Regions from separate parts of the Vreelandella hamiltonii genome, predicted to be linked through region 2. Evidence: predicted binding sites of a transcription regulator. Region 2 holds the regulator's gene; each other region holds the start of a gene.
The links. Region 2 encodes FNR, which switches genes on or off when oxygen is low (the NO sensors DNR and NnrR bind a similar motif). Its sites were predicted from a motif close to TTGATNTANATCAA; they were not measured.

Region 1 (5,590 bases), on a different contig from region 2:
TGACCACCAGGGCGACCATGGCCAGCAGCGGGTCGAAGTGACTGATTTGCCCACCCACCACGTTACCGAACCAGCCCACGAAGCCCACCTGGCTCAAGCCACCCGCCAGAGCCACCAGGGTGGCAAACCACACGAAGGTGTTCCAGGCGGCGCGGTTGTCGAGAATGTCGTTCCAGCTCACCATGCCGGTCAGCAGCATGCCGCAGATGACCACCAGTCCCACCAGCGACGCCGATACCCGGTCACCAGCGAAGATCCACAGCAGTAGCGCGGTGACCACCATGATGACCAGCACGATTTCGTGGCGGGTCAGCGGGCCCAGGTTCTGCAGTTCCCCTTTCGCCCAGTCGGAGATTTCATGCCCGGCCTTTACCTCCGGGGCGCACAGCCAGTAGCACAGCAGCGGCACCAACAGCAGCAGAAGGACTCCCACCGGCACCACCGCCATGAACCACTGCCCCCAACTGATATGGATGCCCGTGGCGCTTTCGGTGAGCGCGATGGCCAGTAGGTTCGGCGCCAGGGCGGTGAGAAACATCGAGCTGGTCACGCAGGTGGCCGCAATGGCGGTCCACATCAGGAAGCTGCCCATACGCTTCATGCTGGGGTCGTTGGGGTGTGAGTCGTACAGCGGCGGCAGGTTACGAATGACCGGATAGATGGTGCCTGCGCTGCGCGCCGTATTGGAGGGCGTAAAGGGGGCCAGAATGCCATCGGCGATCATCACCGCGTAGCCCAGGGTCAGCGTGCGCTTGCCCATGGCGTGCACCAGCCACAGCGAGATCCGCCGCCCCAGCCCGGTCTTTTCATACCCCAGGGCAAACATGAAGGCACCGAAAATCAGCCAGACGGTGGCGTTGGTGAACCCCGAGACCGCCCAGGCGAAGGCCTGGTTGGCGGCGTTGAAGCCGTCGTTGGCCAGCTGCTCCGGGGAAAACAGCACCCAGCGGGAAAGCAGCGCCACCAGGGTAACGCCGACCAGCCCGATGACCGCGCCGGGCAGGGGTTCCAGAATCAGGCCGACCACGCAGCCTAAAAAGATGGCAAAGAAGTACCAAGCATGGGGTGGTAGCCCGGTCGGGGTAGGCAGCAGGGCGATCACCAGCGTGGTGGCCAGTGGCGCGAGCAGCGGCCAGCGAGAGCGGAGCGAAGCGCTGAGGTTCATGGCGACCTCTCGATAAGTTATCGGCAAGCCGTAGCGCCTTGCCTGAGTGAGCACAGCAGAGATGAGGTTCAGCGTGGTGTTTCACGGGTGTCAGGGAAAGCATAGGCAAGGCAAGTCGCGGTTTATTTGATCTATATCAATCATGCTTTAGATCAAGGCCGAGGGCCTGCCGGGCTGTGATAACGTCGCTTCATCAGCAGGGCGGCAGGCCGTGCGCAGGCCGGAATCGCGTCATGAGAAGTGCAGCCGCACAAGGGGGTGCCATGCAGCAGCAGGATGTGGATATCGTCATCGTCGGCGGTGGGGGCGCGGGCCTGCGGGCCGCCATCGCGGCCGCCGAGCAGGCCAAACAGGGCGGTCACGCGCAGCGCATTGCGCTGGTGTCCAAGGTGTATCCCATGCGTTCCCACACAGTGGCCGCCGAGGGGGGCGCAGCCGCGGTGACCAGCGACGAGGACTCGTTTCAGGCGCACTTCGACGACACGGTTTCCGGGGGCGACTGGCTGGTGGAGCAGGGCGTGGTGGACTACTTCGTGCGCCACGCCTACCAGGAACTGGTGCAGATGGAGCGCTGGGGATGCCCCTGGAGCCGCCAGCCCGATGGCCGCATACAGGTGCGCCGCTTTGGTGGCATGAAAACGGCGCGCACCTGGTTTGCTGCCGACAAGACCGGCTTCCATATGCTGCACACGCTGTTTCAGACCTCGCTGAAATACCCCGAGATCGAACGCTTCGACGAGTACTTCGTACTGGACCTGGCCGTGCACGAAGGGGCCGTGGTGGGCGTCATTGCTCTGCAGGTCGCCACGGGCGAGCTGCTGCTGTTGCGTGCCAAGGCAGTGGTGTTGGCCACCGGCGGGGCCGGGCGGCTGTTTCGCTTCAACACCAATGCGGGCATCGTCACCGGTGACGGCATGGCCATGGCCTACCGCCACGGCGTGGCGCTGCGCGACATGGAGTTCGTGCAGTACCACCCCACCGGCCTGCCCGGCTCGGGCATCCTGATCACCGAAGCATGCCGGGGGGAAGGCGGTATTCTGCTCAACAAGGAGGGGTACCGCTACCTCCAGGACTACGGCCTAGGGCCGGAAACACCCCTGGGCAAGCCGGAAAACAAGTACATGGAGCTGGGCCCTCGAGACAAGCTTTCCCAGGCGTTCTGGCAGGAGCAGCAGGCCGGGCGCACCGGCAAGTTTGGCGACAGCGACGTGGTCTATCTCGACCTTCGCCACCTGGGCGCCGACTATCTGCATGAGCGCCTGCCGTTCATCTGCGAGCTGGCCAAATCCTATATCAATGTCGACCCCGTCAAGGAGCCGATCCCGATTCGGCCTGCGGTGCACTACACCATGGGCGGCATCGAAACCGATCCCCAGTGCGAGACGACCATTGCGGGCCTGTACGCCGCCGGGGAGTGTGCATCGGTAGGCCTGCATGGGGCCAACCGGCTGGGCTCCAACTCGCTGACCGAGCTGCTGGTCTTTGGCCGCTTGGCCGGGGAGCAGGCCAGCCAGCGGGCCGTTCGCACCGACTGGGTGGCGCTGCCGGTCTTGCAGGCGCAGGCCCAGCGGCAGCAGGCGCGGCTGGCCACGCTCTGCGATGGCCAGGGCAGCGGTGAATCCTGGGTGACGCTCAAGCACGCCATGGTGCAGGCCATGGAGAGCGGCTGCGGCATTTACCGCACCGAAGCAGGCATGCAGCAGGCGTTGGACACCCTTCGCCAGCTGCGCCAGCGCTATGCCCAAGTGCGGGTCAGTGACACCAGCAAGATCTTCAATACCGAGCTGCTGGAGTGCCTGGAGTTTGGCTACGGGCTGGAGATTGCCGAGGCGTCGTGCCTGGCCGCGTTGGAGCGTCGCGAATCCCGGGGAGCCCACCAGCGTCTGGACGAGGGCCTGCAGGCCCGTGACGACGTGGGCTATCTCAAGCATAGCCAGGTGTTTTACCAGGGTGATGCGCCCGCCGAGCTGCGCTGGCAGGCGGTGGATACCCGCTTTTCGGCCCCGGCCGCGCGGGTTTACGGGGATGCGGCCAAGGGAGGCAAGGCATGAACAAGCACATCAGCATCAAGCGTTACCTGCCCGACAGTGCAGCGGAACCCTACTGGCAAACCTACGACGTTGCGGTGGAGGACAGCACCTCGCTTCTCGACGCGTTGAACCATATCAAGGAGCAGCAGGACAGCACGCTGAGCTACCGCTGGTCTTGCCGAATGGCGATTTGTGGCTCCTGCGGTGTCATGGTCAACGGCATTCCCAGGCTGGGCTGTAAAACCTTCCTGCGCGACTACCCTGACGAGATTCGTATCGAACCGCTGGCGCACTTCCCCGTGCAGCGGGACCTGGTCGTGGACATGGCGCTGTTCCTGGAGCATCTGGCGGCGGTGAAGCCTTACCTGATCGAACAGGACCCGGTGCAGACCTTCGACCCCGGCCAGGCTCAGCCCCATGTGCAAACGCCTGAACAGCTGGCGCGCTATCGGCAGTTTGCCAACTGCATCAACTGTGGCCTGTGCTATTCGGCGTGCCCGCAGTTTGGCTTGAACCCGGAGTTTCTGGGGCCTGCGGCGCTGACCCTGGCACACCGTTACAACCTGGACAGCCGGGACCAGGGCAAACGCCAACGCATGGCGCAGCTCAACCGCCATGATGGTGTCTGGAGCTGTACCTTCGTGGGCTTCTGCTCGCAGGTATGCCCCAAGCACGTCGACCCGGCCGCTGCGGTCAATCAGGGCAAGGTCGAGGCCGCCAAACATACGCTGATCGCGCTGTTCAAGGGCTGATTGGCCAGAACGAACCGTCGGGAGAGTGCCTCATGGAAAAAGCATCATCACAACGGCTGCCGCCCTTGAAGCGCAACTGGTGGCTGAAGCACGGTTTCTTCAAGCGCTATATGCTGCGCGAAGCCACGGTGGTGCCGCTGGTGTTTTTCATTCTCTGCCTGTTGGCAGGGGTGTTCGCGCTGTTGCAGGGCCCGGCGAGCTGGCAGGGCTGGGTGGCCTTCATGGGCTCGCCGCTGGTGCTGCTGCTGAATGCGCTGGCGCTGGTGGCCAGCCTCTATCACGCGGCCACCTTCTTCGTGCTGTTTCCTCGGGTCATGCCGCTGCGCGTGGCGGGGCGCAGCGTGCCCGCTGGTGCCATCGTTGCTGGCCAGTGGGCGGGGGTCGTGGCAGTGGCGGTCGTGTTGTTCTGGCTCTTGGGGAGGGGCGGCGCATGAAAACCTCACATCAAAAAGCACCCCTGGGTCAGCCTCGGCAAGCCTATGACGAACCCCTGTGGTGGGGGCTGTTCAGTGCCGGGGGCGTCTGTTTTGCCGTGGTCTTGCCTGCGGTGATTCTGTTCATCGGGCTATTGCTGCCGTTGGGCCTGCTGCCCGCCGAGGCGCTTGGCCACGAGCGGGCCTCCCGCCTGCTGTTCAGCCTGCCCGGCGTGCTGTTCATCGGCGCCGCCGTGTGCTTGCCGCTGTTTCATGCCGCCCACCGGCTGCGCCATGGCCTATTCGACCTGAGCCTGGGCCAGGACACTCGCAACAAATGGCTGATGTACGGCCTGGCGGCCCTGCTGAGCCTGTTGGCGCTGGCTCTGGTGGTCGTGGGCTGGCTGCGCTGAGGCCCGCCCGCGAACACGTCCGTATCAAAAAGAACGCACACCCCTGATAAAGCACGAGGTCAGCATGATCGAAGGACTCACGGAACAGGCGCTGTATGCCCCCATCAAGTGGCAGGACGCCTCGCAGGAGTACCAGGACATCCTCTATCACACCGCTGAGGAGGGGATTGCCCGGATCACCATCAATCGCCCTGAGGTGCGCAATGCGTTTCGCCCGCAAACGGTGAGCGAGATGATCCATGCCCTGGGCCGCGCGCGCCACGACAGCGCCATTGGCGCGATTCTGCTGACCGGGGCGGGCGAACAGGCCTTCTGCTCCGGGGGCGACCAGCGCATTCGCGGCGACTACGGCGGCTACCGCGACGAGGCGGGCACCCATCACCTCAACGTACTGGATTTCCAGCGTGACATTCGCACCTGCCCCAAGCCGATCATCGCCATGGTGGCGGGCTACGCCATTGGCGGTGGCCACGTGCTGCACATGATGTGTGACCTGACCATCGCCGCCGACAACGCCGTTTTCGGGCAAACGGGCCCCAAGGTGGGGTCGTTTGACGGGGGCTACGGGGCTTCCTACATGGCGAGAATCGTCGGCCAGAAAAAAGCCCGTGAAATATGGTTCCTGTGCCGACAGTACAGCGCCGCCCAGGCGTTGGAGATGGGGCTGGTTAACCACGTGGTGCCGGTGGCCGAGCTGGAGCTAGAGAGCGTGCGCTGGTGCCGTGAAATGCTGCAGCATAGCCCCATGGCGCTGCGCTGCCTGAAAGCGGCGCTGAACGCTGACTGCGACGGCCAGGCCGGGCTGCAGGAGCTGGCG
Region 2 (5,590 bases):
AACTGCCCTTCACCCTGCTGGACGAGGAGGGTCGGGATCACGTGCGCCGGGGCATGGACTTGGCCTATTTCGAACGTGATGAGGTCATTCTGGAAATGGGCCAGCCTGGCGCCTCGGTGTTTCTGATTCACAAGGGCGAGGTGGCCGAGCTGGACCCCTCGCTGCCGGCTGCCAGTGCGCGTATCGGCCACTATACGGCGGGTGATCTGTTTGGTGCGATCAGCATCCTGAATGGCAAGAGCCGCTACCGCTTTCAGGCCGAAGACGAGTGCCTGTGTTACGTCATGCCCAAGGCGCTGTTCAGCCAGCTGTGTCGGCACTACCCGGCGTTCGAGCAATTCTTCAAACAGTCGCTGTCTCACAAGGCGCGCCTGTTGACCGAAAAGCGTGCCGATGGGGGAGTCACCATGGCAGGGTTCATGTTGGCCCGGGTGAGCGAGTGCATGCGTTTGCCGCTGATGATGGATGCCCAGGCCTCTGTTCAACAGGCCGTCCAACAGTTGAAAGATAGCCATGCCGACAGCCTGCTGGTGGCCACCGACGACGGGCCGGGCATGGTCACCAAGACGGACCTGCTCAATGGCCTGGTGCTCGAAAACGCCTCGTTGGAGACCCCGGTGGCGTCACTGGCCAATCGGTCACTGGTCACCGTTGCTCCTGGGCAGTACCTGTTTGATGCCTTGATCACCATGACCCGCCATCAGGTCTCGCGGGTGGTGGTGATGGAAGAGGATCAGGTGCAAGGGGTGGTGGAGCTGACGGATGTATTGGGGTTCTTCTCCAGCCGTAGCTATGTGGTGAGCTTGCAAGTGGAGCAAGCCGATAGCCTGCCTGCCCTGGCATCGGCCAGTCAGCGCACGCCCGAGCTGGTCAAGGCGCTCATGGCCCAGGGGGTCAAGCTGCGTTTTGCCATGGACCTGCTGGCCGCGTTGAATGGCCGCATCATGAGCAAGGCGTGGACCTTGACCGTGCCCGAGCAGTACCACCCGCAAAGCTGCCTGATGGTCATGGGCAGTGAGGGGCGTGGCGAGCAGATTCTCAAAACCGATCAGGACAACGGACTGATCCTGGCTGACGATTGCCAGTGGCCGGACGTGGCCGAGTGCATGAACACCTTGTCAGAGACGCTGGTGCAGCTGGGCTACCCGCCGTGCCCTGGCAATATCATGGTGTGTAACCCTGAGTGGGTGGGCACGGTGTCGACGTGGGAGTCGAACATCGCCAGGTGGGTGTCGGCCCGGGATGGCGACAGTCTGATGAAGCTGGCCATTTTGCTGGATGCCCACGGCGTCGCGGGCAACCCCGCGCTGCTGGACCGTGTGCGCGAGGCGCTGTTTGCGCGCTGTTCCCATGATGAGCTGCTGCTCTCCTATTTCGCCCGCGCGGCGCTGCGTTTCTCGACGCCGTTGACGCTGTTTGGCTCGCTGAAAAAGCCCCAGCACGGCATCGATATCAAGAAAGGCGGCATTTTTCCGATTGTTCATGGAGTGCGCACCATGGCGCTGGAGCGGCGCATCAAGGCGACCTCTACGCTGGATCGGCTCGATGCCTTGGCCGCTGATGGCCGTCTGGACCGCCGCTTTGCCGACGACCTGGGTGAGGCGCTGGCGCTGTTTACCGAGCTGCGTCTGAAGCAGCAGTTGCAGGAGCTGAAAAGCGCGTGCGCCCGCGATGCCGATACCGGCAAACGCACCAACCGGGTCGTGGTCCAGGAGCTTTCATCGCTGGAGCGCGACCTGCTGCGCGAAGCGCTGCACATCGTCAAGGACTTCAAGCAGCGGCTTTCCCATCGTTATCATCTGGAGTATTCGTGAGCGGAATGCGGCTATTGGATAGGCACGTGGGTCTCTTGAGCGGTTCACTGAGAACCCTGGTGCAGCGTGAAAGCGATCGACGGCGGTTCGCGGACACGCCGCATGGCTGGCTATTTCAGCCCTATATGGGCGAAGAAGCCGTGGCGTTGGCGTGTCGTGAAAGCCAGGCTCGCCCGGGCGAGCTGCGCGTGGCCGCTGTCGTATTGACGCCGCGCCGGGTGTTGACCAGCCATGCCTGGAGCGACACGCTGACCACGAAAGGCGAACAGATGCCTCATCGTCAGGAGCGAGACGACGCACCGGCTTCGTCAGTTGACTCGGGAGCTCGGATCGAAGCGCTGGCGGAGTTTATCGGTAATCGGCCCGTGGTGGGGTGGCAGTTGGATGCCCTGCTGGCGCCGCTTGGCCGGATGTTCAAGGCCTCGCTGGGGTTTGGGCTACCCAATGCTCAGGTCGACCTGGCCAGGCTGCACGCTCGTCAGCTACGCCGTTTGCATCCCCAGGCGGAGGTCGGCCCGAGCATCAACGAAGCGCTGTCATGCTGGTCTCTGCCGCTGGCCTGGCCCTCGGTGCATAGCGAGGCCACGGCGGCGGCGCTGCTCTATCAACGCCTGCAGAGTGAGCGCCTTTTCACGGTGTGAGCCGACGCGCTGCCGCTCGGTGTGGCCAGAGGCCGACGATGGGTTTGTATTGGGTCGCGCCTGCGAGTCTTGTAGAATAGCCGCTGCTCCTTCACCCATCGGCAGTACAACGACCATGTTATCACCTGATTTTTTCGACCCCTCCTCGGCGACGCGTGCCACCAAAGCGGCGTCTGAACAGCAGCCTGAACTTCAGGATGCCAAACAGAAGCGCGAATTCAACAAGTTGCAGAAGCGTCTTCGTCGTGAAGTGGGCAACGCCATCATCGATTACAACATGATCGATGAGGGGGATCGGGTCATGGTATGCCTGTCGGGCGGCAAGGACAGCTACACCATGCTGGAAATCCTGCGCAATCTGCAGCGCAATGCGCCGGTCAATTTTTCCCTGGTGGCGGTCAACCTCGACCAGAAACAGCCGGGCTTTCCCGAGCACGTGCTGCCCCGTTACCTGGATCAGCTGGGTGTGGAGTACCACATTCTGGAGCGGGATACCTATTCGGTGGTGAAGGAGAAAACCCCGGAAGGCAAGACCACCTGCGCGCTCTGCTCGCGACTGCGTCGCGGGTCGCTCTACGGGTTTGCCGAGGAGATCGGCGCCAACAAGATTGCCCTGGGCCACCACCGGGAAGACATCCTCGAGACGCTGTTTCTCAACATGTTCTTTGGCGGAACCCTGAAGGCCATGCCGCCCAAGCTGCTGTCCGACGACGGCAAGAACATCGTGATCCGCCCCTTGGCCTACTGCAAGGAAGCGGACATTGCCGAGTTCTCACGGCTGATGGAGTTTCCGATCATTCCCTGCAACCTGTGCGGGTCGCAGCCCAATATGCAGCGTCAGATCGTCAAGGACATGCTGGCCGAATGGGACAAGAAGCACCCGGGGCGGCTGGAGAGCATGTTCAAGGCCGTCACCAATGTAGCGCCTTCCCAGTTGGCCGACCGGGCGCTGTTCGACTTCGTCGGGCTGGAAGCCAAACAGGCGGCGCTGATGGAAGGGCGGATTCAGGCGTTCAACGTGAGCTGATTGCCTGCTCCTCTTCTTCGGCCAGGGTGATGAGCCGCTGCAGGTCGAGAATATTGACCTCTCGGCCCGAGACGGCCACTACGTTCTGTTGCTGAAAGCGGCTCAGGATACGGCTGACGGTTTCGACGGCCAGCCCCAGGTAGTTCCCCATGTCGGCGCGAGACATGGAGAGCCGGAAGCTGTAGGGCGAGTAGCCGCGTCTCCGGAAGCGATCAGAGAGGGTAATCAGGAAGCTGGCCAGCCGCTGGTCGGCGGTCTTGCGCGATAGCAGGCGCATCATGCGCCGATCATCACGCAGCTCTTTGCTCATGCTGCGGTAAAGCTGGCCGCGCAGCTCCGGCAGCTCTTCCGATAGGGTGTCCAGGCGGTCGAAAGGAATCTCGCACACCGTGGTGGTTTCCAGGGCGATCACGCTGCCGGGATACTGCTCTTCATCGATACCATCCAACCCCACCAGCTCGCTGGGCAGATAGAAGTTGGTCAACTGATCGTTGCCGTTGCCTTCGCTGGTCACCTGTTTCAGGCTGCCGGAACGTACCGCATAGACGCTGGTGAACGCATCGCCCTGGCGAAACAGCGGTTCGCCCTTCTTGAGCGGTGCGCGGCGGCGGATGATGGCGTCGAACTGGCTCATATCCTCCAGCTCCAGGGCGAGCGGTAGGCACAGCGAGCTGAGGCTGCAGGTCTGGCAGCGCGCCTCTTGCAGCAGTGAACGTCGTTGGCTGGCAGGATATGGCATGTTGTTCTCCCTTTTCATTAGCCATCATAGGGTCAGGGGGTGGATGTCTCAAGGTGCCGTTTATACGATCTTCGAGTAACGCTGGGAGGGTTGCCCCGGCAGGCGCGCATCGAACGCCATGGCCAGGTGGCGAATCAGCAGCCGCCCGGTCGGTGTTGCCCGCAGGCGGTTCCCTTCGCGCTGCAGCAGGCCATCCCGCTCGGCGGGCTGCAGGCGCTCCAGCGCGCTGGCGAAGTAGGCGGGCGCGTCGATGTGCCAACGTTGGCCAACGCTGGCCAGGTCAATTTCCATATCGCACATCAGGCGCTCGATGACGTCTCTCCGTATTAGGTCGTCCTTATTTAAACGTACTCCTTTGACGGTTGCCAGCCGACCTTCATCCAATGCCGCTTCATAAGCGGCCAGCTGGGTGGGGTTCTGGGCATACAGATCATCGATACGGGAAATGGCCGAAACGCCCAGGCCAATCAGGTCGCACTGGGCGTGGCTGGAGTAGCCTTGGAAGTTACGCTGCAGAGTGCCCTGGCGCTGGGCCTGGGCGAGGCTGTCGTCCGGGCGGGCAAAGTGGTCCATGCCGATATGCACGTAGCCTGCCTGAGTGAGCATCTCGATGGTGGTGCGCAGGATCGCCAGCTTCTCGTCGGCGCTGGGCAGGTCTGTTTCGCTGATGCGCCGCTGGGGGGCAAAGCGGCTGGGCATGTGGGCGTAATTGAACACCGACAAGCGGGCCGGGTTGAGGTCGATGACCTGGCCAAGCGTGTCGGCAAAGCTCTGCTCGGTCTGAAACGGTAGCCCGTAAATCAGATCCAGATTGAGGGAACGAAAGCCCAGCCGATGCGCTTCGTCCATCAGGGTTTCGGTCATGACCTTGGGCTGCACGCGGTTGATGGCCGCCTGCACCCTGGGGTTCAGGTCCTGGACGCCCAGGCTGAGGCGATTGAAGCCCAGCGACTGCAGGTGGCGCAGGGTGAAGACATCCGCCTCGCGGGGGTCGATCTCGATGGCGTAATCGCGGTCAGAAGCGTTGGAGAGCCCAAACCTCGCGTCCAGCCTGTCTATCAGGTCGCTCATTTGCGCCAGGGTCAGGAATGTCGGTGTGCCACCGCCCCAGTGCAGCTGTTGCACGGGCCGCCGAGTATCCAGGTGGCGCGAGGTCAACACCATTTCACGATCGAGGCGCGACAGGTAGGGCTCGGCCAGCTGGGTGTTCTTGGTGGCGATCTTGTTGCAGGCGCAGTAGAAGCAGATCTTGCGGCAAAAGGGCACGTGCACGTACAGGGAGAGCGGCCGCTGGCTGTCATTGCTGCGCGCCAGGGCTTCAGTGACGTCGTCGGCACCGATGCCTGCGTCAAAGGAGAGTGCTGTGGGG
Region 3 (5,590 bases), on a different contig from region 2:
GCCTGGCCAAACGGTACGTAGAGCACGAACGCACCGATACCCGCCTGGATCGCGAAGGCACCCAGCACGGTACGCAGCCGAATCGCCTTGCGGTCATAGGAGAAAACAAGCGCAATGGCCACCAGAGTGACCATGCCAACCAGGCTCATGATGAGGGTCATGGGAGTACCTTCGGAGCGTGAGAAGTGGGAGCGATTACAGCAAGTTTAGCTTGACTGAGTAAATCATCGCGTTCTGATAGGCGTCGGGTGTACCCAGCTTGTTCTCTGAGTAGCGATACTGCACGCCGGTGGTGATCAAGTCAGACGGGTGCCACCAAAGGCTCAATGCGCCGTTGGTCCCCACGCTCCCTGCGGTACCGTTGACGTAGTTCTGGGAAAGGTAGTCGCTGTCGCGACCGAAGGTCTGCTCGTGCCAGTTGGTCACACTGAAGTTCTGGTCCAGCGCGGTGAAGTCATAGCCCGCGACCCAGCCAGCCATGTAGCCGTTCATGCCCGTGTAGCCATCACTCTGAACCCTGGCGGCACCGATGAAGGGCTTGAACCACAGGCCGTTGGCGAACGTCGTGCGGTAGCCCAGGCCGAGAATCTGGTCCTGCTCGCGGCCATTGAAGCCGTAGTCGCGGAAATCGTACAGGTGGGCGTAAATCGACAGCGGGCTGTCGCCCAGGTAGATGTGCGACGTCACTTTACCGGCGGTGCGGAAATTGTCTTTACCACCGCTGGCTTGGTCGAACTGGTCGTTGGTGGGGTTCTCGAAATCGAAGAAGCCGTAGAACTCGCCCCAACTAAAGCCGACGCCGCCTTCGATTTCAACAAACGTGAAGTCGCTTTTCGCGGCATTGCTAGCCGTGCGCGCTTCGGTGCCGTTGGACCAGTCCAGGTAGTTCAGGGAAACGTTGGCAAATGACCAGTGCGGGGTCATTGGGCCACTCGCTGCGTCATTGGCAACGGCCGGGGCTGCGGCCAGCGCACCAGCCAGGAAAACGCCAGCGCCAAGCGTGACGAGCGAAGAAACGTAAGAGGGGGATAAAGCGGTCATGAAAGCCTCAACAAAGGTTATTACGGTGCCACGAGAGGTGGCATACCGACGTTGTGGGTCGTGCGGGCTGGCGTTGATGTTAAAATTATAACATCGAGTGTTATTTTTTTAACGTTGATTTGCAAGTATTGTCACATCAACGCTGCCAGGGTGTTTCATGCGCCTCATGGCGGCACACAGAGTGTCGGGGGAGTGGAAATTCGCGGGGCGCTGGCTCAGCATAAGCGTTACCTGAGCGCTGAAACCCGATAACAAGATGAATCACAAGGAGATGCCTGTGAATGACCGGAGTGCCCAGCGCCTGGCCATGCTGCAAGAAGCCCTGGCAAGCGGGGGAACCTTGCACCTGCGCGATGCCGCCGAGCTGTGCGGAGTGTCGGAAATGACCATTCGCCGAGACCTCGCCACGCAGCCATCTCCCTTGAGCCTGCTGGGGGGACGGCTGGTGATGGCCAGCTACCCCGGCGTGACGCCGGTCTACGACCTCACCGAGCAGCAGGCCAGCCACTACCATGTCAAACATCGCCTGTGCCAGCGTGCCGCCAGTTTCATCGACGAAGGCGACACGCTGTTCATCGACTGTGGCTCCACGCTGATTCCCCTGCTGAGCCAGCTCAGCCACTTCCGCGAGCTGACCGTGGTGACCTACGCGCTGAACGTGGCCAACACGGTCGCCGCGTTGCCCAACGTGCGGCTGGTGCTGCTGGGGGGGCTGTTTCACGCCTCGTCGCAATCCTTCGGCAGCGACGGCATGCGGGACGCCATCGAACGCCTGGGCATCAACAAGGCGCTGATTTCAGCGGCAGGGGTAGACTGCGAACGTGGAGTGAGCTGTTTTCACTTCCATGAAGTAGCCCCGAAGCAAGCGGCGATTGCTACCGCCATGCAGCGGTTGCTGGTGGTCGATGCCAGCAAGTTCGGCATCGTGCGGCCCGCCTATTTTGCCTCGCTGGCCGATTTCGACGTGGTGATCACCGACGACGAACGCGCCCCTGGCCTGCTGGAAAACCATCCCGCCAGCTCCCTCAGCATCAGCGTTGCCTAACACATTTGGCCGCACCTGGGGTGCGGCAAAGCGCCTCTTTCTGATTGACGGAGATCAATAGAAAATACTTTAGTCTTAATTTATACACGCAACGTGTGGTTAAGACTCGCTACCTACCCCTCCCGGTAGCGCATACCTTTCCCGGAGCATGTCAACCCTCGACGGTTTTGGGAAATGTATGGGGTAATAGTTAGCTTGCTACTTAGCTGGCTAGTTAGCCAGCCAGCAGCAGGCTGTATCAGCCACTCTCTCACGAGACTACACCCATGCAATTACCTACCCTTTGGCGCAGACGAGGCATTCTTGTGCTCGTTGTGCTGTGCCTGCTGTTGGCGGGCTGCAGTTCTGCATTGCTGGACCCAAAGGGGCAGATTGGCGTCGAGCAGCGCTCGCTGATTCTGACCTCCTTTGGGCTGATGCTGATTGTGGTGATCCCGGTGATCGTCATGACGCTGCTGTTTGGCTGGCGTTACCGGCGCAGCAACAGCGTTGCCAAGTACCTGCCTGACTGGGCCCACTCCAATGCCATCGAGGCAGCGGTGTGGAGCGTGCCTTGCGTGATCATCGCCGTTCTCGCCTTTCTTACCTGGAAAACCTCGCACTCCCTTGACCCCCATAAACCCATCGAAAGCAGCGTAGCGCCCATGGAAATACAGGCGGTGGCGCTGGACTGGAAATGGCTGTTCATCTACCCCGAGCAGGGCATTGCCAGTGTCAATGAAGTGGCTTTCCCGGTGGATACGCCGGTGCGCTTCAGGGTCAGCTCTGGTTCGGTGATGAATGCGTTCTTCATTCCCCACCTGGGTAGCCAGATTTACGCCATGGCGGGCATGGACAACGACGTGCACCTGATCGCCGATGAAGTGGGCGTCTACCCAGGCCGTTCCACCAATTACAGCGGAGCCGGTTTCTCCGGCATGACCTTCGACGCCCACGTGACCTCGCCAGCCGACTTCGATGCCTGGGTGGCCAACGTGCGTGAAGCAGGTCAGACCCTGACCTACCCCGAGGGCTACAACGCCCTGGCGGCCCCCAGTGAATACCACCCGGTCGAACACTACTCGGCAGTGGCACCCGCCCTGTACGAAACGATTCTGACCAGCTTCCACGGGGGTGGTGAAGGCCACGGCGGCCATGGTGGCCACAGTGACCATGCGGCACATAGCGACGCCGTAGGTGAAGCCCACGACAGCCATGGCGAAAGCGGTGAACTCGAGAGTGCCCAGGTGGCCTCCCATCACGCTGCCTATGGCCACGTTACCAATCAGCACGCTAGCGATGAGCACGCCATGGGCGGCCATCCTGACAGCGTAGAAGCCGGGGGTTGAACATGTTTGGAAAATTGACGCTCGACGCCATTCCGTATCACGAACCGATCATCATGGTCGTGGCGGCGTTCATGGCGATTGGCGGTGCGGCGCTGCTTGGCGCGCTCACCTATTACCGCAAGTGGGGCTGGCTGTGGAACGAGTGGTTTACCTCCGTCGACCACAAGAAGCTCGGTATCATGTATTTTGTGGTGGCCCTGGTCATGCTGCTGCGTGGCTTTGCCGATGCCATCATGATGCGTACCCAACTGGCCATGGCGGCCGGGGGTGCCGCAGGTTATCTCCCTCCTGAACATTACGATCAGATCTTTACCGCCCACGGCGTGATCATGATCTTCTTCGTTGCGATGCCCATGGTCATCGGCCTGATGAACCTGGTGGTGCCACTCCAGATCGGCGCCCGCGACGTGGCTTTTCCGTTTCTCAACAACTTGAGCTTCTGGCTGTTTGCGGTCTCTGCGGTGCTGGTGAACATCTCACTGGTGGTGGGGGAGTTCGCCAAGACCGGCTGGCTCGCGTATGCGCCTTTATCGGGGATAGAGTTCAGCCCTGGGGTGGGGGTCGATTACTGGATATGGGCCTTGCAGATATCAGGGATAGGCACGACGCTCACCGGTATCAACTTCTTCGTCACGATCCTGAAAATGCGCACCAAAGGCATGACGCTGTTCCGCATGCCGATCTTCACCTGGACATCTCTGTGCGCCAATATCCTGATCATTGCCTCGTTTCCCATTTTGACCGCGACCATTGCCCTGCTGACGCTGGATCGCTACTTCGGCATGCACTTCTTCACCAATGACTTTGGCGGCAACATGATGATGTACGTCAACCTCATCTGGGCCTGGGGCCACCCGGAAGTGTACATTCTGATCCTGCCCGCCTTTGGCGTGTTCTCGGAAGTCATCGCGACCTTCGCCCGTAAGCGCCTGTTCGGTTACAAGACCATGGTGTGGGCCACCGTGGCCATCACGCTGCTGTCGTTCATCGTCTGGTTGCACCACTTCTTCACCATGGGTGCCGGAGCCAACGTCAACGCCTTCTTCGGCATCATGACCATGGTCATCGCCATCCCCACCGGGGTGAAAGTGTTCAACTGGCTGTTCACCATCTTCCGTGGCAGCCTGGAGCTGACCTCGCCGGTGCTATGGACCCTGGGGTTCATCATCACCTTTACCCTGGGCGGCATGACCGGCGTGATGCTGGCGCTGCCAGCAGCCAACTTCGTCCTGCACAACAGCCTGTTCGTGATTGCTCACTTCCACAACGTCATCATCGGCGGCGTGGTGTTCGGCATGATGGCAGGCCTGACCTACTGGTTCCCCAAAGCGTTCGGCTTCACGCTGAGCGAAAAGTGGGGCAAGCGTTCGTTCTGGTGCTGGTTCATCGGTTTCTACGTCGCCTTCATGCCGCTTTACGTGCTGAGCTTCTTCGGTGCCGTGCGTCGCATGCAGTCCTACGCCAACCCCGAATGGCAGCCCTGGATGATTCTGGCCTGGGTGGGTGCCGTGATCATCATGATGGGCATTGCCTGTACCGTGATTCAGTTCTGGGTCAGCGTGCGCGACCGCAAGCTCAATGCCGACCTGACCGGCGACCCCTGGGATGGCCGTACGCTGGAGTGGTCCACGTCTTCCCCCGCGCCGTTCTACAACTTTGCCCGTTTGCCGGAAGTGGGCGACATCGACAGCTTCTGGTCGCAAAAACAGCGCAGTAACGAACAGCTCGAAGACGCGCCCTACACCGATATCCACATGCCCCGTAATACCGTGGCCGGTCCGGTGATCAGCCTCTTCGCACTGGTGCTGGGTTTTGCGCTGGTGTGGCACATCTGGTGGCTGGCGGGCGTCGGTGCGCTGGGCGTGGTGGTGAGTTTCCTCGCCCGTGTGTTCAACGATGACATCGACTACTACGTGCCCGCTGCCGAAGTGGAGCGTATCGAGCGTGAACATCAGCGCCGCAAAACCTCGGCACCCAGCAGCGCTGTCGATAGCGAACAAACCAACTATGTGGAGGCGCGAGCGTAATGGCCACGGATACCTTGCATCACGGGGCCACTGCAGAGCCCCACGAACACCACGATGCCGCAGGCACCAAGGTCTTCGGCTTCTGGGTCTACCTGATGAGCGATCTGGTGATCTTCGGGTCACTGTTTGCCACTTATGCCGTGCTCATG

Region 1: the regulator FNR is predicted to act here: its motif matches at 1,292-1,305, upstream of frdA (fumarate reductase (quinol) flavoprotein subunit).
Region 3: the regulator FNR is predicted to act here: its motif matches at 2,131-2,144, upstream of cyoA (ubiquinol oxidase subunit II).

The regions. Positions count from the first base shown of each region.
Region 1 is NZ_BMXO01000007.1:132,138-137,727, reverse strand. Features, by position in the region: gene IE061_RS09295 (anion permease) at 1-1,165, opposite strand, end outside; gene frdA (fumarate reductase (quinol) flavoprotein subunit) at 1,429-3,216, shown strand; gene IE061_RS09285 (succinate dehydrogenase/fumarate reductase iron-sulfur subunit) at 3,213-3,947, shown strand; gene IE061_RS09280 (fumarate reductase subunit C) at 3,980-4,381, shown strand; gene frdD (fumarate reductase subunit FrdD) at 4,378-4,773, shown strand; gene menB (1,4-dihydroxy-2-naphthoyl-CoA synthase) at 4,838-5,590, shown strand, end outside.
Region 2 is NZ_BMXO01000002.1:142,933-148,522, forward strand. Features, by position in the region: gene IE061_RS04025 (DUF294 nucleotidyltransferase-like domain-containing protein) at 1-1,814, shown strand, start outside; gene IE061_RS04030 (3'-5' exonuclease family protein) at 1,841-2,455, shown strand; gene ttcA (tRNA 2-thiocytidine(32) synthetase TtcA) at 2,571-3,482, shown strand; gene fnr (fumarate/nitrate reduction transcriptional regulator Fnr) at 3,469-4,221, opposite strand; gene hemN (oxygen-independent coproporphyrinogen III oxidase) at 4,282-5,590, opposite strand, start outside.
Region 3 is NZ_BMXO01000001.1:367,805-373,394, reverse strand. Features, by position in the region: gene IE061_RS01910 (NupC/NupG family nucleoside CNT transporter) at 1-161, opposite strand, end outside; gene IE061_RS01905 (outer membrane protein OmpK) at 196-1,041, opposite strand; gene IE061_RS01900 (DeoR/GlpR family DNA-binding transcription regulator) at 1,319-2,086, shown strand; gene cyoA (ubiquinol oxidase subunit II) at 2,353-3,414, shown strand; gene cyoB (cytochrome o ubiquinol oxidase subunit I) at 3,417-5,441, shown strand; gene cyoC (cytochrome o ubiquinol oxidase subunit III) at 5,441-5,590, shown strand, end outside.